3 regions of the Aliivibrio sp. 1S128 genome follow, and region 2 is predicted to be linked to each of the others. Evidence: predicted binding sites of a transcription regulator. Region 2 holds the regulator's gene; each other region holds the start of a gene.
What was found. Region 2 encodes MetJ, which represses methionine synthesis genes. Its sites were predicted from a motif close to TTAGACNTNTANANGTCTAA; they were not measured.
Positions count from the first base shown of each region.

Region 1 (6,784 bases), on a different contig from region 2:
TCAAACGCTAAGTTATTTATATTTTTGATTTTACAGCACGAAAAATACTTTACGTACTCTTCTTTTCTCGGTACAACCATAAGTAGACCACATTTTTTAACATACTTTGTAAACACGAGAGATAAAATGGAAAAGAAAATATTACTAACGGATTGCCCTGATTCTCGTGGGCTAATCGCCAAAATAACGAACATTTGTTACAAACATCAACTGAATATTATTCATAATAATGAATACGTTGATAACGTGACTGGCCAGTTTTTCATGAGAACTGAACTTGAAGGGATCTTTAATGACGAAACATTCTTACTTGATATAGACCAAGCGTTGCCAGAAGGCAGCCAACGAAAATTAGTATTAGAACCAAAAAAGAAAGTCGTTATTCTCGTCACTAAAGAAGCGCACTGTATTGGTGATATTCTAATTAAAGCCTACTCAGGTGCGATGAATATTGAGATTGCAGCAGTCATTGGTAACCATGACACACTAGGTGGATTAATAGAAAAGTTCGATATTCCATTTCATCATGTTTGTCACCAAGGCTTATCGCGTGGTGAACATGAAGACAAGATGCTTAACATTATTCATTCATATGAACCGGAATATATTGTATTAGCAAAATATATGAGAGTACTGACGCCTGAATTTGTCGAGCAATTTCCAAAAAGAATCATCAACATCCACCACAGCTTCTTGCCTGCATTCATTGGAGCAAAACCTTATCAGCAAGCCTATGATCGCGGTGTAAAGATCATAGGCGCAACTGCGCACTTTGTAACCAATAATTTAGACGAAGGTCCGATCATAAAACAAGATGTTATCCCTATTGATCATAACTTCAGCGCTGAAGACATGGCAATGGCTGGTCGTGATGTAGAGAAATCGGTACTAAGTAAAGCATTAACGAAAGTATTAAATGACCATGTTTTTGTCTATGGTAACAAAACCGTGATCCTTTAATTTTACAGAAAAAAGAAACAAAAACGGCGATCATGATGATCGCCGTTTTTATATTCAATTCTGATTATTCTATTGAGCCGAAATAAAATCAATCGCGTATTTATTAAACTCTTTTGGCCTATCAATATTACACACATGCCCGCATTCTGGGATCTGTAACAATTGACTGTATTTATGTACTGCGACCATTTCTTCTACTGGCTTCATAAATAAATAGTCATTTGCTCCCATCACATACAATGTTGGGATCGCTAATTCTTTATCTTTAAAATATCGCATCAATGGGTTCACATCAGCCGCCAATTTAAACCAACGTTTAAACTCTTTCTGGCATAATTTTTTTGCTTCTCTTGTGAAAATATGACGTGATTCTTTCTGACTTTTTTGTGGCATTACGACATAAGAAAACAATTTATACAGCCACATGTAAGGCATGATGTTTTTCGTCATGTCACCCATTTTAATTAAAAACTGAGAACGAAAATTAAAACGAGTAATCGCGCCAGCCAAGACCATAGAGCTTACTCTATCTTGAGCCAATTCAGCTAAGTTGCGAATGATGATCGTACCAAGTGACATTCCAACGAAGTGGGCTGATTTGATATTTAAGTGATCAAGTACATCAATAATATCTTGGCTTACGACTTTAAAAGAGTATTGCTTATTAATGAACTCTTTAATCTGAGAGAAATGGTTTGAACGACCATGCCCACGTAAATCAATAAGTAAGACGTTAAAGTTCTTTCTAAAAGCGGCGATCTGTTTAAACCAGGTTGTTGAACTTCCCCCTGCACCATGAACAAACACAACCCATTTGGCGCTTGATTCATGTTCATAGGTTCTATGAAATAACAAAGAATTAGACATTCACTCTACTTAATTAGAAAAGACATTGATTCAGACTATACCATCCTACATCACCAATGAATACTCACAAAGAAGTAGTCGGACAGAAACCTGACATGCAGTAACAAAATGTGACTAAATCATTGATTGAATAGATGATAGTAAGAGTAATTACTCTACACCATAAAACCCACGTTCATTTCTAAACTAGACATGATTAATATAAATTTGCGATCAAACGCAGTCTCTATTTTTTATATCGTCTGATTTAAGATACTTTTTGTCAAAAAACAAATAGCTTGTTGATATATAAATATTCCGATTCATAATAGATAAATATCTACATTTTATTAACAAGTAAAAGGACCCACTTATGAACAAACTCGTTCTCATTATTCTTTGTGTTTTACTCCCCCCTATTGGTGTTTTTTTCGCAAAAGGTGCAGGGAAAGATTTCTTAATAAATATCGTTCTTACTATTCTCTTCTGGTTCCCAGGCATGATCCATGCACTTTGGATCACAACTCGTTAATTCTAATAAATAAAAAAGCGAAACCCTTAAATGAAAAGGTTTCGCTTTATTCGTTTAGCGTGAATGAACACTAATACAAGATCAACTTAAGCGGCATTTACCTGTAATTTTTTACGTAATGCTTTCGCTGCCTTTACCATGTTTTCTAATGCGGCTTCCGTTTCTTTCCAATTACGTGTTTTCAAGCCACAATCTGGGTTCACCCATAAACGCTCAACTGGCACTTTTGCTGCTGCGGTTTCAATTAAATCAATAATCCACTCTTCACTTGGAATATTTGGTGAGTGAATGTCATAAACACCAGGACCAATTTCGTTTGGATAATTGAAATCTTCAAACGCTTTAAGCAATTCCATATTTGAACGAGAGGTTTCAATAGTAATGACATCTGCATCAAGCGCCGCTACTGATTCTATAATCTCATTAAACTCGCTGTAACACATGTGAGTATGAATTTGAGTTTCTGATTTCGCACTTGCCGCTGAGATCTTAAACGCTTCTACTGCCCACTCTAAATACGCTTTCTGATCGCTCTTTTTAATCGGCAATCCTTCGCGAATCGCTGGCTCATCAATTTGAATAATATTAATGCCTGCTTGCTGCAGATCAGAGACCTCATCACGCAATACCAATGCTAATTGTTGTGCAATTTCTTTACGAGTAATGTCTTCACGTGGGAACGTCCAACCAAGAATAGTTACAGGGCCTGTTAGCATGCCTTTCATTTGTTTGGTTGTTAGAGACTGTGCATATTGAGTCCAATTGACTGTAATTGGAGCTTCACGCTCAATATCTGCCACCACGATAGCCGGCTTAACACAGCGAGAGCCATAGCTTTGAACCCAACCAAATCGTGTTGCTTGGAAGCCATTTAGATTCTCCGCAAAGTATTCAACCATGTCATTACGCTCTGCTTCACCATGCACCAACACATCCAAATCTAAACGCTCTTGACGCTCAACAGCATCGGCAATATGACCTTTCATTGCTGCAACATAATCTTGTTCGTTCAATTTACCTGCACGATACGCACTACGTTGCTGACGAATATCAGTCGTTTGCGGGAATGAACCAATCGTTGTTGTTGGCAGTAATGGTAAACCTAATTTTTCAGCTTGGTGCTGCGCACGAATTGAATACCCTTCTGCTCGCTCTGCTAATGCCGGAGTGATCGCCTCTAAACGTTGCTGTACCGTTGGCTTATTAATGTGCTCTGCCGTCTCACGCTCACGCAGTGGTTGACTGTATTGATGACAGGCTAAGATTGCGTTTTGATTACCATCTAGAGCGTCCCCCAACAAAGTCACTTCTTTTAGCTTTTGTTTTGCAAAGGCAAACCATTGAGTTGTTTCTTGTGATAATTCCGTTTCTTGCTCTAAATCTACAGGGCTATGCAATAACGAACATGAACTTGCAATCCATAATTTGTCACCTAGTTTTGCTTTCACTGGCTGTAATTTTTCATGCAAACGCTCTAAATCTGCACGCCAGACGTTACGACCATTTACTGCACCAACAGACAGCACCCATTCTTTTGGCAATGCATTCACGACTGTTTCTAGTTGTTTAGGATCAGCAGAGATATCAATGTGTAAACCATTTACCGCTAACTCAATGATCTTATCTAAATGATGCTCTACGCCATCAAAATACGTCGTTAATAGTAATTTCACATCACTTTGAATCACTTGGTAAGCAAGTTTGAATGAATCTGCCCATGCTTTTGGTAATTCAAGCGCGAGTATTGGTTCATCAATTTGTACCCACTCCACTCCTAATGCTGAGAGTTTTGAGAAAATAGCCTGATAAGCAGTTAATAAGCGAGGAAGTAACGCTAAACGATCAAACCCTTGCTCCACTTCATCATCATTCACTTCCTTACCCAACCACAAATAACTTAATGGACCAAGAAGTACTGGTTTAACAGTGTGACCTTGCTTTTGTGCTTCTGCAATTTCATCAAACAACTGTGACCAACTGACCGTAAATTTATCGTCTTTAGAAAATTCAGGAACGATATAGTGATAATTGGTATTAAACCACTTCGTCATATCTGATGCCGCTTCACCACAACCACAACTGTTTTGTGATTGACCACGGCCAACTCTAAATAAAGTATCTAAATCAGGAAAGCCTTTATTATGACGAGCAGGTATATGGCCCAAAAGAAGGCTTGTTGTTAATACATGATCGTACCAAGCGAAATCACCCGCAGTAACAAAATCTAACCCTGATGCAGATTGGTCTTTCCAGTGACGTTGACGAAGCTCACCGCCTACTGCCAATAATTCTTTTTGTTCAATCTCGCCACGCCAGTATTTTTCTTGTGCAAATTTCAACTCTCGTTGAGCACCTACTCGTGGGTAACCTAAAATGTGAGTTACTGTTTTTTTATTCAATTCTGTTGTCATTGCACTAATTCCCTTAGACGTTTGGATGGCTAAACAATGACGCGTTTTCTTTTGTCCTACAACGGATAAATATTCACTTTGATTATGAATTTTTTTCAATACGGTTAGATTTACAATCAAAATAATTAACATTATTTAGCCGTCTAGATGTTTACTTTATGGTTTAATCTCTTTACTGTGAAGGTAATTAAACTTACTCAAACGGAACTTGAGGAATAATAATGATTGAATTAAAACACCTAAAAACCTTAGTCACACTGCGTGATACAGGCTCATTAACAGCAACAGCGAATGCGCTTCATCTTACTCAATCAGCCCTCTCTCATCAGTTAAAAGATTTTGAAACCCGTCTTGGTAGTCATGTTTTTTTACGTAAAACTCGTCCAGTAAAATTCACCTCTGAAGGTGAGATCTTATTAAAACTGGCTGATGATGTTTTACCGAAAATGACTCGAGCAGAATATGACATTGCAAGTTTGAAAGAAGATTTACACGGCAGGCTACATATGGCGATTGAATGTCACTCATGTTTTCAGTGGCTAATGCCTGCAATTAAAGAGTATCAAGTGAGTTGGCCAGAAGTTGAATTGGATTTTTCATCTGGTTTTGGTTTTGAGCCTTTACCTGCTTTGGTCAATGGTGATTTAGACCTGGTTATCACATCAGATATTCAACCTCGTGGAGAGGTACATTATGAACCATTATTTGATTTTGAAATGAGATTGGTCATGGCGACTAACCATCCTCTTGCAGGTAAAGAATATATTGAACCAAAAGATTTGCGCGATCAAACCATGCTAACCTATCCCGTACAAAAACAGCGATTAGATATCGTAAAACACTTTCTATCACCCAATAACATTGAACCTGCTAAGTGGAAACAAGCAGAAAATACATTAATGTTGATACAAATGGTGTCGGCTGGTTTAGGTGTGGCAGCACTACCTAATTGGGCAATCAGTGAATTTTCAAGACAAGGGTTAATTGAGAGTAAACCATTAGGGAAAGGGTTGTGGCGAAGATTGTTCGCTGCCGTTAGAGACAGCGAACATGATAAAAAATATTTACAAGCATTTTTCTCTACTGCGAAACAGCAGAGCCAGAGTCATTTAGATGGTATTAAAATGACTTAAATCGAGGTATGTAACTATTTAAATATTGGTTAAAAATTACGTATTCTTAAATTGATTCGTTAATGGGTCATATTGATAACCCAAGCCACTGAGCTTGTCTTGAACTCCTTGTGTATCAAGCTCATACACGCTGGACAATTCTTCTAGGCTGTGACATTCCAATCGCAATTTTTCATTAATGATGCCGAGTAGAATTCCACTTTCTAGTCCGTGAGCATTACTTAAATCCAATCTTCACCCTCCATGTTGCTGTAAGAGACATACTTAGATTAGATCAGTTTTTGAAAGCAATGCGTGCCCTACATCACAAAAAACAACTGAAATTGATAATAACCAGAAATAGCCATAACTACGCTTGCTACGGCTAGCATTTGCCACTTCACCGCTTGTTGTTTGAATAAGTGGAAACTCCACAAACCAATACTGAGTAACATCAGACCAAGTGCAATGCCGAGTTTAACCGCCATCTTATCTAAAAATATTTCATGAATACTTAATGTTTGGCATAACAAAATAACAGCCATAACTATCCCACTCACTACACCACTGATTGGCAATAGTTTATGGAATGCTTGTAAACGAGTTCGTGCCAATGTTAAAAGAAGGTGAGTCAGCAGAGATCCAAATAAAAACGGGGCTGTGATAGCAAAAAACAACTGCGTAAATGAACCTGACCCTAGAGCCAAATTAACAAAACTTGCCGCAGCAAAACCATTTGCCAGCGCCATCACTATTAATGGCCCTTTATCACGAGTCTTACCTGTTTTAACGCTAAAATAAAAACCGGCCATCGCAATAGCAGGAATAAAATTAATGGCAAAGATAGACGCATAAGTCATACCTATCCCAGCAATGACACACCACCCAAGGATTAATACTGGCAGCCATTTATGAATGCGTCC
Region 1 covers NZ_MAJV01000091.1:150,152-156,935, reverse strand. The annotation lists gene purU (formyltetrahydrofolate deformylase) at 127-960, shown strand; gene A6E03_RS10930 (alpha/beta fold hydrolase) at 1,030-1,827, opposite strand; gene A6E03_RS10925 (YqaE/Pmp3 family membrane protein) at 2,180-2,338, shown strand; gene metE (5-methyltetrahydropteroyltriglutamate--homocysteine S-methyltransferase) at 2,425-4,749, opposite strand; gene A6E03_RS10915 (LysR substrate-binding domain-containing protein) at 4,971-5,882, shown strand; gene A6E03_RS10910 (DUF4250 domain-containing protein) at 5,919-6,113, opposite strand; gene A6E03_RS10905 (hypothetical protein) at 6,182-6,784, opposite strand, start outside.
Region 1: a site for MetJ is predicted at 4,763-4,782, ahead of metE (5-methyltetrahydropteroyltriglutamate--homocysteine S-methyltransferase). Genes of this name have one in related genera too.

Region 2 (6,784 bases):
TGCTGTGTAATACAGGAGCCGCTAATCGAGCCAACTCACTCGCTTCATCTAAACGCAGTAGAGGCAGTAAACAAGCATCTTCCACTTTACGAGGATCGGCACTAAATACTCCAGCGACATCACTCCAAATAGTAACGCGAGAGACTTCAGCCAATGCCCCTATCATGGTCGCTGAATAGTCAGAGCCATTACGACCAAGCAGAACGGTTTCTCCTTTTTGGTCGCGAGCCATAAATCCAGTAATCACGATTCGTCCATGGGGGTGCAACGCTATTTGATCTTTAAATAATGGCCATGATAATGCGCGATCAACCTCAGGTTGACAGCCTCGCTCTGCTCTTAAAAAAGAACGTGAATCTAAAGGTATCGCTTGCAAATCAATTTGATTTAAATAGGCAGAAAGTAATCGAGATGACCATACTTCTCCATGACCAAGAATATCCGCTTGTTGGACCTCAGTTAGTGGCGCGTGCAATTGGCCAATAGCAATCAGCTCTTTATGCAGTAGCTCAAGTAGTGGTTCCGCATTTTCAGCGCTAAGTAATTCTGAAATCAGCTCTTGTTGGTACTTACGTAAAGATTCCAAGATTTCATGTGCTAATCGGCCATCTTTTAATAAACCATCGAACCATTCTAAAATTCGGTTTGTCGTATTGCCCGCAGCAGACACGACAACCAGATCATGCTCACTTGAGTATTCTTTTAAAATAGTCGCGACACGACGATAGCATTCTGGATCGGCAAGGCTACTGCCACCAAACTTATGTAACTGACGTGGTACTAATCCTGTCATTACTTCACCTCTGCAGCAATAACGAAGGCTTGTTTCAGATCCGCGATAAGATCACGACTGTCTTCTAACCCAACAGAGATACGTAATAGTGTTGGAACTAAACCCGCTTCAGCTTGTGCTTCATCCGACATAGCTCGATGAGTCATGGTGCCAGGGTGAGCAATTAAACTTTCTACACCACCAAGAGATTCTGCTAGAGAAAAATATTTCAACGCTCTGACAAATACCTTCAATTGCTCTAATGAACCATTTAATTCAAAACTTAACATCGCACCAAAACCAGTTTGTTGGCGTTTTGCTATTTCATGACCAGGGTGCTCAGGCAAACTTGGATGATAAATTGTACCGACTAATTCTTGCTCTTGAAGACATTTCAATACTTCGATTGCATTCTCTTCATGCACTCGCATACGAGCACTAAGCGTACGAATACCACGCAATGTTAAATAACTATCAAATGCAGTTCCTGTGGCGCCAATACAGTTGCCCCACCATGCAAAATCGTCCGCATGCTCTTGGGTTTTAGCAATTAACACGCCACCAACGACATCAGAATGTCCGTTAATGTACTTAGTTGTAGAATGAAGAACAAAATCAGCACCAAGAGTTAAAGGCTGCTGTAATACAGGAGAAAGAAAGGTGTTATCTACGGCAACTAATGCACCGACTTTTGCGGCTTTTTGACAAATATTCGCAATATCTACCACACGAACTAATGGGTTCGATGGTGTTTCTAATAAGATAAGTTTAGGCTTTTTAGCTAATGCCGCATCCAGAGCATCTTCATTTGATTGGTCAACAAACAAAGTATTGAAGTCACCTTTATTGGCACGACTATTAAACAGTCTGTACGTTCCACCATAACAATCATGAGGCGCAACAATAAGATCATCAGGACCAAGTAACGCAGACACCATAAGATTAAGAGCCGCCGTGCCGCAGTTTGTAACAATCGCCCCCGCACCACACTCTAAATCAGACAAGGTAGTTTCAAGTTGGGTTCGGGTCGGGTTTCCTGAGCGAGCATAATCATACTTAGGAACATCACCAAATTCAGGAAAGCTGTAATTGGTAGATAAGTAGATAGGTGGCACAACCGCATTATGTTGTGAATCAGTTTCAATGCCAGTACGAACGGCAATAGTTGCAGGTTTTCTCTCGCTCATCATTTCCCTTCCAAACTGCTAAGCAGTAGTCTGATACCAATCAATTTAATGAGATATAAAGCAGTAATTTTCTACTCTTCTATCTCAGATGACTGATATAATCTAATCCATAAGTTATATTCTTCTACTCTACCATCACAAAATGAGACGTCAATACTTCTAGACGTCTATATATCTTTGCTTATAGCCGTAAATATCGCTAGAATTAAGCCATCGTATTTTAAACAACAATAATTCAGAACGAAGGTGAGCAATGGCTGATTGGAATGGTGACTATTTAAGTCCTTATGCCGAGCATGGTAAAAAAAGTGAACAGGTAAAAAAAATTACCGTGTCAATTCCAACGAAGGTACTTCAAATACTTACTGATGAGCGAACTCGTCGTCAAGTAAGTAACCTACGTCACGCAACAAACAGTGAATTGTTGTGTGAAGCATTTCTTCATGCTTATACAGGGCAACCTTTACCAACAGATGAAGATCTACGTAAAGACCGTCCCGATGATATTCCAACAGAAGCGAAAGCCTTAATGACCGCTATGGGCATTGAATTCGAAGCATTTGATGAAGAATAAGTAACTCTTTATCTCCTCCTGCTGTCTCCTCCTTCTTTTAAACAAATTAGGAGGATTACATTTCTATTTGCTTATTAAATAATCACAGTGCCCTACTTATAATTATAAAGGACTTACTGTGAAAAATAAGATAGCAAAAGCAGCAATAGCACTCGCTATTACTTCTATATTGAGCGCATGTAGCTCAACCTCAGAAACAACACAAATAACCTCTACCTATCAATGCAATCCACAAATGATGGAAGAAAGTAATCATTTACGCATCTACCAAATCATGGTGGAAAGCTTTGTTGATGGTGATAACAGCATTGGTCATGGCACAGGTTACGGCCCGAGTCATCATAATGGTGATCTACAAGGGATCATTGATTCATTAGATTACATTCAATCATTAGGTATGAACGCCATTTGGATGACGCCTATTTTTGAATCCGCACCAATTGAAGGCCAAGACCATTGGGCTGATAAGCTGGATGCAACCGGCTATTTCGCAACTGATTTCTTCAAAATTGATCCTCGTTTTGGCACATTGGAAAAGGCTAAAGAATTAGTAGAAGAAGCTCATAAACGCGGGATCTATGTCTTATTTGATGGCGTATTTGGACATCATAAAGAAGGGTTAATTAAGCCATCACCATCAGGCTTGCTTCCTAGTGGTAGCAATAATCCTGTTGATTACCCTGCCAGTGAAGATTTTTATTCTGAAGTCGCAGCTTATTGGATTTCTGAATTAAAAATCGATGGCTGGCGATTAGATCAAGCTTACCAAGTCCCTACAGAATCGTGGGTAAACATCAGAAAATCCGTTGATAACGCATCAAAAAACACAACGTATACGAATAATAAAGGTGAACAAGTTAACCCTCTCGGTTACATGGTGGCAGAGATCTGGAATAACGAAAACTACATTACAGAAACAGGTTATGGAGAAGAAGGGAACCCAGCATTATGCTCTGCATTCGATTTTCCTTTGCGTTTCCGAGTGACTGAAACCTTTGCAGTCAATGAAAGTAGCGTGGGAAATAAAGGGGGCGAATGGCTTAATGAGGGAATGCAAATGCATGAACTCTACCCTTCACACGCCACTCCAAATCTAATGCTAGGAAACCATGATGTCGTTCGCTTTGGTGATTTATTACAACGTGGTGATATTGCCGAGCCAAGTGAGAGTAATTATTGGTTACGTCATAAAGCTGCTCTTTCCTTTCAAGCTGCTTATACCGGCCCTATCACTCTTTATTACGGAGATGAAATTGGCGATCAAATTGATGGTTTCTCTAACAAAGAAAATAAAGACACTTGTGCCATTAAAGGGTTATGTGATGATCATATCGCTCGCTCATCCGCCAAAATAGATGACCTTACTGCAACACTAACACCTGACCAACTTAACTTAAAAAACTACGTCTCAGAGTTAATGACTTTACGTATTGAAAACCCAGCATTATCGGAAGGCGTTAGAACCAATATTATTGCAAATAAAGCGGTATATATAGACCATAAACAAACAGAGAATAATGCAATTATATTTATGGTTAGCACTCAAGAACAAAGCCAAACGCTTTCCCTTGAAGCTGAACAGATAGCGTCAAAAGGTAATTTAGTCGATTTATTAACAGGCCAAATATTTAGCCCTAACGAAGGTGTATATACAATTCCTCTATCTAACTTTGAAAGCCGCTTTTTAAAGATAGAAGAACCAAACTCAGTAGGACCTAAAAAAGCAGAAAAAGAAATAGCGTTGTATGGCAATGGTTTTATGGCTCAGTGTGATAACCCGACGGTAGCTGATACTAACGCCCCAATAAAAGAGACTTTATATCTCGTGGGTGATTTCTCTGATTCTCGTTGGGGCCATAAAGCACAACGTGCTTACCAATATAAGGGCAACAATATTTATCAAATAGTTATCAATGAGAAACGTGGGCCTTATAAAATGCAATACGCAACTAAAGACTGGTCCTCGCAATACACTGCCGATGGTTTATCTCCTAAGTTAGGACAAAACAATGCATTAATTAACGGCGGTTATGGACAAGATACGGCAATATACCTCCCAGAAGGGGGGGATTATGTTTGGAGTTTAGAGTTTACTCCCCAAGGAAAACCGAAATCAATGATGGTTTCTAAATGTAAATAAGCGAATAAAAACTGAACTAACTCTAGCTAATGAGGTCTATCATTAGCTAGATCACATTTCTGATTATTTCCCATTTTCTTTCTTTTCTCTATTTCCGCATTATTTCCGATTTCAAAATATCTTCCTACGTGACTCTTCTCTCATAAATAAATCCAATCCCTCCTACCAAGTGTGATTATTATCAACAGAAGACCTGTTGTTTAATCCCCTCATCCCTAAGCCTACGCCCTCTCTTTCATAAACGAAGGAGGAGTTAAACATCGTGATTTATTTTTAATCTATATCTCGTTCAATAACGACGACGATGTTTACTTTACTTCCCTACACTGCCTTAGTTGAGTAAACATTTTCAAATCAAAATATCCTTTAAAAAGGAAATAGGATTTTAAGATGAAAATGAATAAATACACTTTGCTTGCTGCCGCTGTTTCTACCGCATTACTTTCAGGTGCAGCATTCGCTGAAACAGAAGTTGCATTAGATGTTATCTCTGGTGATGAAGCCGCACCTAAAGTTGAAAAAGTTAATGGTACTGATGTAATTGCAGATGGTTGGGAAGTACACGGTTACGCGTCGATGAACTTCCGTATGGTTGATGGCGAAACAGTAGATACTGAATTTGGTAAACCAGATTACAAAACAGCAGGTACTCACGGAAAAAGTACTAACCAAGTTGAATTCGTAATCAAAAAACACACCGAGCATGCAAATGGTGTTTGGTCTGACTTTGTTGTTCGTTCTGAATACGGCAATGGTAACTCTTACGCTTATTCATCTCCAGGTAGCCAAAAAGACAACACAACAGCACAATTTGAAATCAAAGAAACTTTTGTTGAGATTGGCGGGCTATCATACTTAGGCGAGGACACTTCTATCTGGGGTGGTCAACGTTATCTAAACCGTTCTGCAAGTGCTCTATCTGGTGAGTTCTGGAAACAATCATCAGGTGTTGGTGCTGGTATCCAAACTAAGATCGCTGGTAACACAGCAGGTTTTGCTATTGTTGCAGCTGATACAGATGGTGATATTAATAACGGTCCAGGAGCAGACGGGCGACAAACACTAACATCTCATGACTTATACTATTACGGTGTTGATGTTGGGTTTGGTAGCTTAGATTTTGATTTCAAATACATTACTCAAGCTAACGTAACTGACGATGATGGTATCGGTGCTTCTATCACATTAAACTCTAGCTACTACGGCTTAGATGGTTGGTCACAAACCGCTATCGCTTACGGTAAAGGCGCAGCTCAAAACCGTGGTGTAAACTTTGGTAGCTGGTCAGGTGGTGATGACAATGCTGAATCAATTTTCTTCACTTCTGGTGGTGTAGTTAACATCTCTGAAAACTGGCAAATGGGTTCTGAAGTAACATACTTTGCTGCATTGGATGAGTTATTTGGTGCTAAAGATCTGAAACGCTACATTGTTGCAGCGCGTCCATCATACAAAGTAAATGATAATCTACGCTTAGAAGCGACTGGGTCTTATGCTCACGAAGAAGGTGCTGAAGGTTACTGGGGACGCACTGGTGATGATCTGAAGAGTGATATTATTAACGTTGAATTAGCTGCCGCATTTACTGTTAACGCTGATTACTTTGGTCGTCCACAAATCAAACCATATGTGAGCTACATTACTGCTGACGATGAAGCAAGTGCTAAACAAATTGGCATTAAAGATGGTAAGTCTGAAACAATTATCGGTGTTCACACTGAAATCTGGTTCTAATTACTTTAAAATTAAAGGCAGCCACATCGGCTGCCTTTTTGCGTTTATTTATCGAAATCATGGAGAGCCTTGATGAACACCAAAAAATTATTACTTAGCTTACTTGTCGGGCTTTCTTTAACCGCATGTTCTTCAACTAAAGCCATTCAAGAACCAATCGTTCCTATAGCCTCTTCAGAAGTGTGTTGCAGTGACTTTACTCAATTCCCGTGGATACAACTTAACAGTACTGAAGAGATCGATTTTCAATTAGATACTGATTCTCCTATTGGTCATTTCTCTGATGGAAATAGTTATTTTAATGCTTTTAAATTATCAGAACGTTCAGGAAAAGTGCAATTACGTCTTTCTAGTTTAATGATCAACGATTCGGTAGT
Region 2 covers NZ_MAJV01000003.1:263,026-269,809, forward strand. The annotation lists gene A6E03_RS03040 (bifunctional aspartate kinase/homoserine dehydrogenase II) at 1-793, opposite strand, end outside; gene A6E03_RS03045 (O-succinylhomoserine (thiol)-lyase) at 793-1,959, opposite strand; gene metJ (met regulon transcriptional regulator MetJ) at 2,213-2,533, shown strand; gene A6E03_RS03055 (alpha-amylase family glycosyl hydrolase) at 2,652-4,673, shown strand; gene A6E03_RS03060 (carbohydrate porin) at 5,070-6,407, shown strand; gene A6E03_RS03065 (MalM family protein) at 6,480-6,784, shown strand, end outside.

Region 3 (6,784 bases), 160 kb from region 2:
GACCAAGGTCAAAGATCATGTCGTCATCTTGAACGTCTGCAACGTTTTTGATTTCAGCTTCAGCGTTTTCATCAAATGCTTTTGCACACGCAACGTCAGTAGCAACAGGAATTGCACACTCTACCATCAGTTTTTTAGCCGTTTCAACTAGGTCAGCTTCGTATAAAGACTTACCTACGTTGTGACCTTGAGCTGCGATGAATGTGTTCGCGATACCACCACCAACAACAAGTTGGTCAGCGATTTTAGATAAAGACTCAAGAACCGTTAGCTTAGTTGATACTTTAGAACCACCAACGATTGCAACAAGTGGACGAGCAGGATTGTCCATTGCTTTACCTAGTGCTTCAAGTTCAGCAGCTAGAAGAGGACCAGCACACGCTACAGGAGCGTTCATGCCAACACCGTGAGTTGATGCTTGAGCACGGTGAGCAGTACCAAATGCGTCCATCACGAAGATGTCACATAATGCTGCGTATTTCTTAGAAAGCTCTTCTTCGTTCTTCTTCTCGCCTTTGTTAAAGCGAACGTTTTCAAGAACAACTAACTCACCAGCGTTTAACTCAAGACCATCTAGGTAATCTTTAGCTAGTTTAACGTCACAATCTAGCGCGTCATTTAAGTAGTTAACTACAGGAGCTAGAGAGAACTCTTCGTTGTATTCGCCTTCCGTTGGACGACCTAGGTGAGAAGTAACCATTACTTTAGCGCCAGCTTCCAAGCAAAGCTTGATCGTTGGTAGAGATGCTAGGATACGAGCATCAGAAGTTACTTTACCATCTTTAACTGGTACGTTTAGGTCAGCACGGATAAATACGCGTTTACCTGCAAGTTCCAGGTCAGTCATCTTGATTACAGACATTTTTTGTCCTCTCAATTAAATAATAAAAAGTTTTCAAGTTCGGCATCATTGCCAAACCGATTAAATTCTTACTGCATTATTCAGTAAATAGGGATGGAGTTCACTTTTTTCAAGGTGATAATTAATCTTTTTTCTCTTTCCATCACAAATTTCTTGAATGACGCTTTTATTTTCTCATAACTAATGCGGTATCTAGCATTCGATTAGCGAATCCCCATTCGTTATCACACCAAACCAGCATTTTAACTAAGTGCCCATTACTTACTCTTGTTTGTGAGCCATCGACAATCGCACTGTGGGGATCATGATTAAAATCGATAGAAACAAGCGGCGCTTCAGTATAGTCAACAATGTTATGTAATGTACACCGAGATGCATTAACAATGGTTTGATTTATGTCATTAACTTTCACATTTGTATTAATTGTTACACTTAAATCCATCGCAGTGACGTTTACCGTCGGCACCCTCACGGAAATCGCTTCAAATTTGTTAGAAAATTTCGGGAAAATTCGTTCAATACCTTTATGCAATTTGGTATCAACCGGAATAATAGATTGGCTTGCCGCTCGTGTACGTCGTAAATCAGAATGGTATGCATCAATAACAGGTTGATCATTCATCGCTGAGTGAATTGTCGTAATCGTACCCGAATCAATACCAAACGCATCATCAATGGCTTTAATGACAGGAATAATACAGTTGGTAGTGCAAGATCCATTAGAGACAACTCTATGCTCTGGAAGCAATGTGTCATGATTAACACCGTAAATAATAGTGTTATCTAAGTCTGCGCTTCCTGGATGTGAAAACAACACTTTTTTAGCGCCCGCATCAATGTGTCTCTCGCCATCCGCTTTAGACCCATAAACACCTGTACAATCCAGGACTAAATCCACTTGCAATGATTGCCATGGCAAAAGGGAAATATTCGCTTGATGCACAATACGAATTCGATCTTGAGAGCCATCAGGTAAGTCGATATAAAGATATTCCTGATCATGAGTCACTTTATGTTGGAAGCGTCCATGAGTTGAATCGTACTGAAAAAGGTGTGCCATCCCTTCAGGTTGTGATAATTCATTCACAGCCACAATTTCTATTTGATCACGTTTTCCGCTTTCATATAAAGCACGAAGAACACTACGACCAATTCGACCAAATCCATTTATCGCCACTCTTAACATAATTCCATTCACTCAGATTTATTTGTCGCCTATTGTACTCTTTTCGCTTTTTTCTTAAAGGATCAAAAAAGCGAAGCCACCTTTCGATAACTTCGCTTTTTATTCAGTTACTCACTTTTATTAAGCGAATGACTTTTGATTAAGCTAAAAGCTCTTTTGCTGTGTTTACTACATTTTCAGTAGTGAAACCAAACATTTTGAATAGCTCGTCAGCAGGCGCTGATTCACCAAACGTTGTCATACCGATGATCTTGCCACCGAAACCAACGTACTTGTACCAGAAGTCAGCAATACCGGCTTCAACAGCGATACGCTTAGTTACCGATGATGGTAAAACCGCTTCACGGTACGCTTCATCTTGCTTATCAAATGCATCTGTTGATGGCATTGAAACAACACGTACTGATTTACCTTCAGCCGTCAATTGAGCCGCAGCTTCAACCGCTAGTTCTACTTCAGAACCCGTCGCTATAAGGATAAGCTCAGGTTGGCCTTCACAATCTTTCAGGATGTAGCCACCCTTTGCGATGTTAGCCACTTGCTCAGCATCACGATCTTGTTGTGCAAGATTTTGACGAGAGAAGATAAGTGCTGATGGACCATCACGACGTTCAATCGCTAGTTTCCAAGAAACAGCAGACTCAACTTGGTCACATGGACGCCATGTGCTCATGTTCGGAGTTAAACGTAGTGACGCAATTTGCTCAACAGGTTGGTGAGTTGGACCATCTTCACCTAGACCGATTGAATCGTGAGTGTACACTTGGATGTTCTGAATTTTCATCAGTGCAGCCATACGCATTGCGTTACGTGCGTATTCCATGAACATTAGGAACGTTGCGCCGTATGGTACGAAACCACCGTGCAGAGCGATACCGTTCATGATTGCTGTCATCGCAAATTCACGTACACCGTAATGAATGTAGTTGCCAGAGAAATCATCTGCAGTTAATGACTTAGAACCAGACCACATCGTCAAGTTAGACGGTGCAAGGTCAGCAGAGCCGCCCATGAATTCAGGTAGCATAGCACCAAATGCTTCTAGTGCATTTTGAGAGGCTTTACGTGATGCGATATTTGCAGGGTTCGCTTGAAGATCAGCAATGATTGCAGAGGCTTTTTCTTCCCACTCAGCAGGTAAGTCACCGTTTACACGACGCTTATATTCAGCAGCCAATTCTGGGTGTGCAGTAGCGTAGGCATCAAATTTAGCATTCCAAGACGCTTCTTTTGCTGTGCCCGCTTCTTTTGCATTCCATTCAGCGTATACATCAGTAGGGATCTCAAAAGGACCAAATTCCCAACCAAGTTTCGCTTTAGTCGCAACAATCTCATCAGCACCTAGTGGAGCACCGTGACAATCATGCGTGCCTTGCTTATTTGGAGAACCAAAACCAATTACTGTCTTAGTACAAATAAGCGTTGGACGGCCCGTTTCAGCTTTAGCTGCTTCAATCGCTGCATTGATTGCATCTGCATCGTGACCATCTACAGCAGGGATTACATGCCAACCGTACGCTTCAAAACGTTTAGGCGTATCGTCAGAGAACCAACCTTCAACATGACCATCAATAGAGATACCGTTGTCATCCCAGAAAGCAACCAGCTTACCAAGACCTAATGTACCCGCTAAAGAACACGCTTCATGAGAAATACCTTCCATTAAACAACCATCGCCCATGAACACGTATGTGTTGTGATCAACGATATCATGACCTTCACGGTTAAATTGTGCAGCTAATGCTTTTTCAGCCATCGCCATACCAACACCGTTAGTAATACCTTGGCCTAATGGGCCAGTTGTTGTTTCGATGCCCGGTGCATAACCGTACTCAGGGTGACCTGGAGTTTTAGAATGCAATTGACGGAAGTTCTTTAAGTCTTCGATAGACAGGTCGTAACCTGAAAGATGAAGCAGAGAATAAATCAGCATTGAACCGTGACCATTCGAAAGAATGAAACGGTCGCGATCAGCCCACTCTGGATTTTGTGGGTTGTGATTTAGGTGACTACGCCATAATACTTCAGCGATGTCTGCCATGCCCATTGGTGCACCTGGGTGACCAGAATTTGCTTGTTGTACACCGTCCATGCTTAAAGCGCGGATTGCATTTGCTAAATGTTTACGTGAAGACATGCCTGCTCCTGAAAATTCGAAGGACTATATATTTATTGAGCTAGTTAACTCTTGATTAGTTACCCATATTTATGGATTAACTTAAATTTGCAGCGCCGTATTGTCGCAAAGCCTTATCTGCACTGCAAACGATTACTTAGGAAATAAAGTGCTTTTTTTCACTATTTTGAAAGAAAATCAGATTTCTATAGATAAATCTGATTGTTAAACGCAAACGATTGGTTATGTCTTATATTCATATCATTCGTTGAAATGGGTTGTAATTAATCAGTTTTTCTCTATTATAGCCGTCTAGATGGAAAAACACCTACACTGTTATACGTATAGACTTATATAGATTGTGGGTATTTTTAGAACTTATTATTTATAAAATTGGAGCTCCTTTAATGGCTAAGCACCTATTTACCTCTGAGTCAGTATCAGAAGGTCATCCAGATAAAATTGCCGACCAGATTTCAGATGCCGTACTTGATGCAATCCTAGAGCAAGATCCAAAAGCTCGTGTTGCTTGTGAAACGTACGTAAAAACTGGCATGGTTATGGTCGGTGGTGAAGTAACAACTTCAGCATGGGTAGATATCGAAGAAATTACTCGTGAAACCGTTCGTGAAATTGGTTATGTTCATTCAGATATGGGCTTTGATGCTAACTCTTGTGCAGTATTAAACACAATTGGTAAGCAATCTCCAGACATCAACCAAGGTGTTGATAAAGCCGATCCAAGAGATCAAGGCGCTGGTGACCAAGGTATCATGTTTGGTTACGCAACGAACGAAACACCAATTTTAATGCCTGCACCAATTACTTACTCTCACCTACTTGTTAAAAAGCAAGCGGAAGTACGTAAGAGCGGCAAGCTGGACTTCTTACGTCCAGATGCAAAATCTCAAGTAACGTTCCAATACGACCAAGGTAAAATTGTTGGTATTGATGCGGTTGTACTTTCAACTCAACACAGCGATTCTGTAACAACAGCCGATCTACGTGAAGCAGTAATGGAAGAAATTATCAAACCAGTATTGCCTGCTGAATGGCTAAGTAAAGAAACTAAATTCTTTATTAACCCAACAGGTCGTTTTGTTATCGGTGGCCCAATGGGTGACTGTGGCCTGACTGGTCGTAAAATCATCGTAGATACTTACGGCGGCGCAGCTCGTCACGGTGGCGGTGCATTTTCTGGTAAAGATCCATCAAAAGTTGACCGTTCAGCAGCATACGCAGCACGTTACGTAGCGAAAAATATCGTGGCAGCTGGCATGGCTGATCGTTGTGAAATCCAACTTTCTTACGCTATCGGTGTTGCTGATCCAACATCAATCATGGTTGAAACGTTTGGTACTGAAAAAGTATCTCACGACATCATCATTGAAGCGGTTCGTCAGCACTTTGACCTACGTCCATACGGCCTACAAGAAATGCTTAACCTTCTTCAGCCTATCTACAAGAAGACGGCAGCATACGGTCACTTCGGTCGTGAAGAATTCCCTTGGGAAGCGACAGATAAAGCAGAAATCCTTCGTGATTTCGCTGGCATTAAGTAATTCAAGACTTAAGAACTCTTTTAAAAAGGAAGCTTCGGCTTCCTTTTTTGTTTTCTAACCCCATATACTCTTTATAGTTAAAGCGTTAATTTGATATTCAGATAAAGAGATTTAATGACCCCACTTCAACAAGCATCCGTAGCCAAAGCGCAGCAGTGTATTCAACAAGCATCCACTTTTTTTAATCGTCCATTTTCTCTACCCGCGATTAACTTTACTCAACGTGGGAAAATTGCCGGTACTGCCCGTCTACAAGGCTGGGAAGTACGAATTAACCCTATCCTGCTAGAAGAAAATGAGTACACTTTTATCAATGAAGTGATCCCTCATGAAATTGCCCATCTAATCGCATTCAGATTACATGGCCGAGTACGACCTCATGGTAAGGAATGGCAAGGGATAATGAATCAAGTATTCAATTTACCTGCACGCACAACACACCGTTTTAATATTGAATCAGTTAAAGGGCAAACCTTTCCATATCGTTGTAAATGCTCACAGCATGAACTGACAGTGCGTCGTCACAACAGAGTTCAGCGCAAAGAAACACAATACCTTTGTAAAGCATGCCAATCACCACTAAAATTATCTAAGCGCCAAGCTTCGTAGACATAAAATTCAAAAGTAATCAGATTTCCCATTCTGTTTATTGAATTATCTATAATGCGAATTAACAATAGGCTACTCTTACTGCATTAATACAATAATCAGTAGAGCCTCTTATGAGATTAATTCGCTTAGCTATTGCCACCTTTATTTTTAGTATCACTTTCCATGTTTTCGCTGCGCCTCCTTCTTCATTCTCAAAAGCAAAAAAAGAAGCTGTAAAAATCTATCTTGATCACCCAACCTCTTTTTATTGTGGGTGTGACATCACTTGGAAAAATAAAAAGAAAGGCATTCCTGATCTAGAAAGCTGTGGCTACCAAGTTCGTAAACAAGAAAAACGAGCCAGCCGTATTGAATGGGAACACGTAGTACCTGCCTGGCAGTTTGGGCACCAGCGTCAATGTTGGCAAAATGGTGGTCGTAAAAATTGCACCAAAAACGACAAACAA
Region 3 covers NZ_MAJV01000003.1:99,990-106,773, forward strand. The annotation lists gene A6E03_RS02270 (phosphoglycerate kinase) at 1-862, opposite strand, end outside; gene epd (erythrose-4-phosphate dehydrogenase) at 1,029-2,048, opposite strand; gene tkt (transketolase) at 2,188-4,185, opposite strand; gene metK (methionine adenosyltransferase) at 4,572-5,726, shown strand; gene A6E03_RS02290 (SprT family zinc-dependent metalloprotease) at 5,841-6,335, shown strand; gene A6E03_RS02295 (endonuclease) at 6,449-6,784, shown strand, end outside.
Region 3: a site for MetJ is predicted at 4,501-4,520, ahead of metK (methionine adenosyltransferase). Genes of this name have one in related genera too.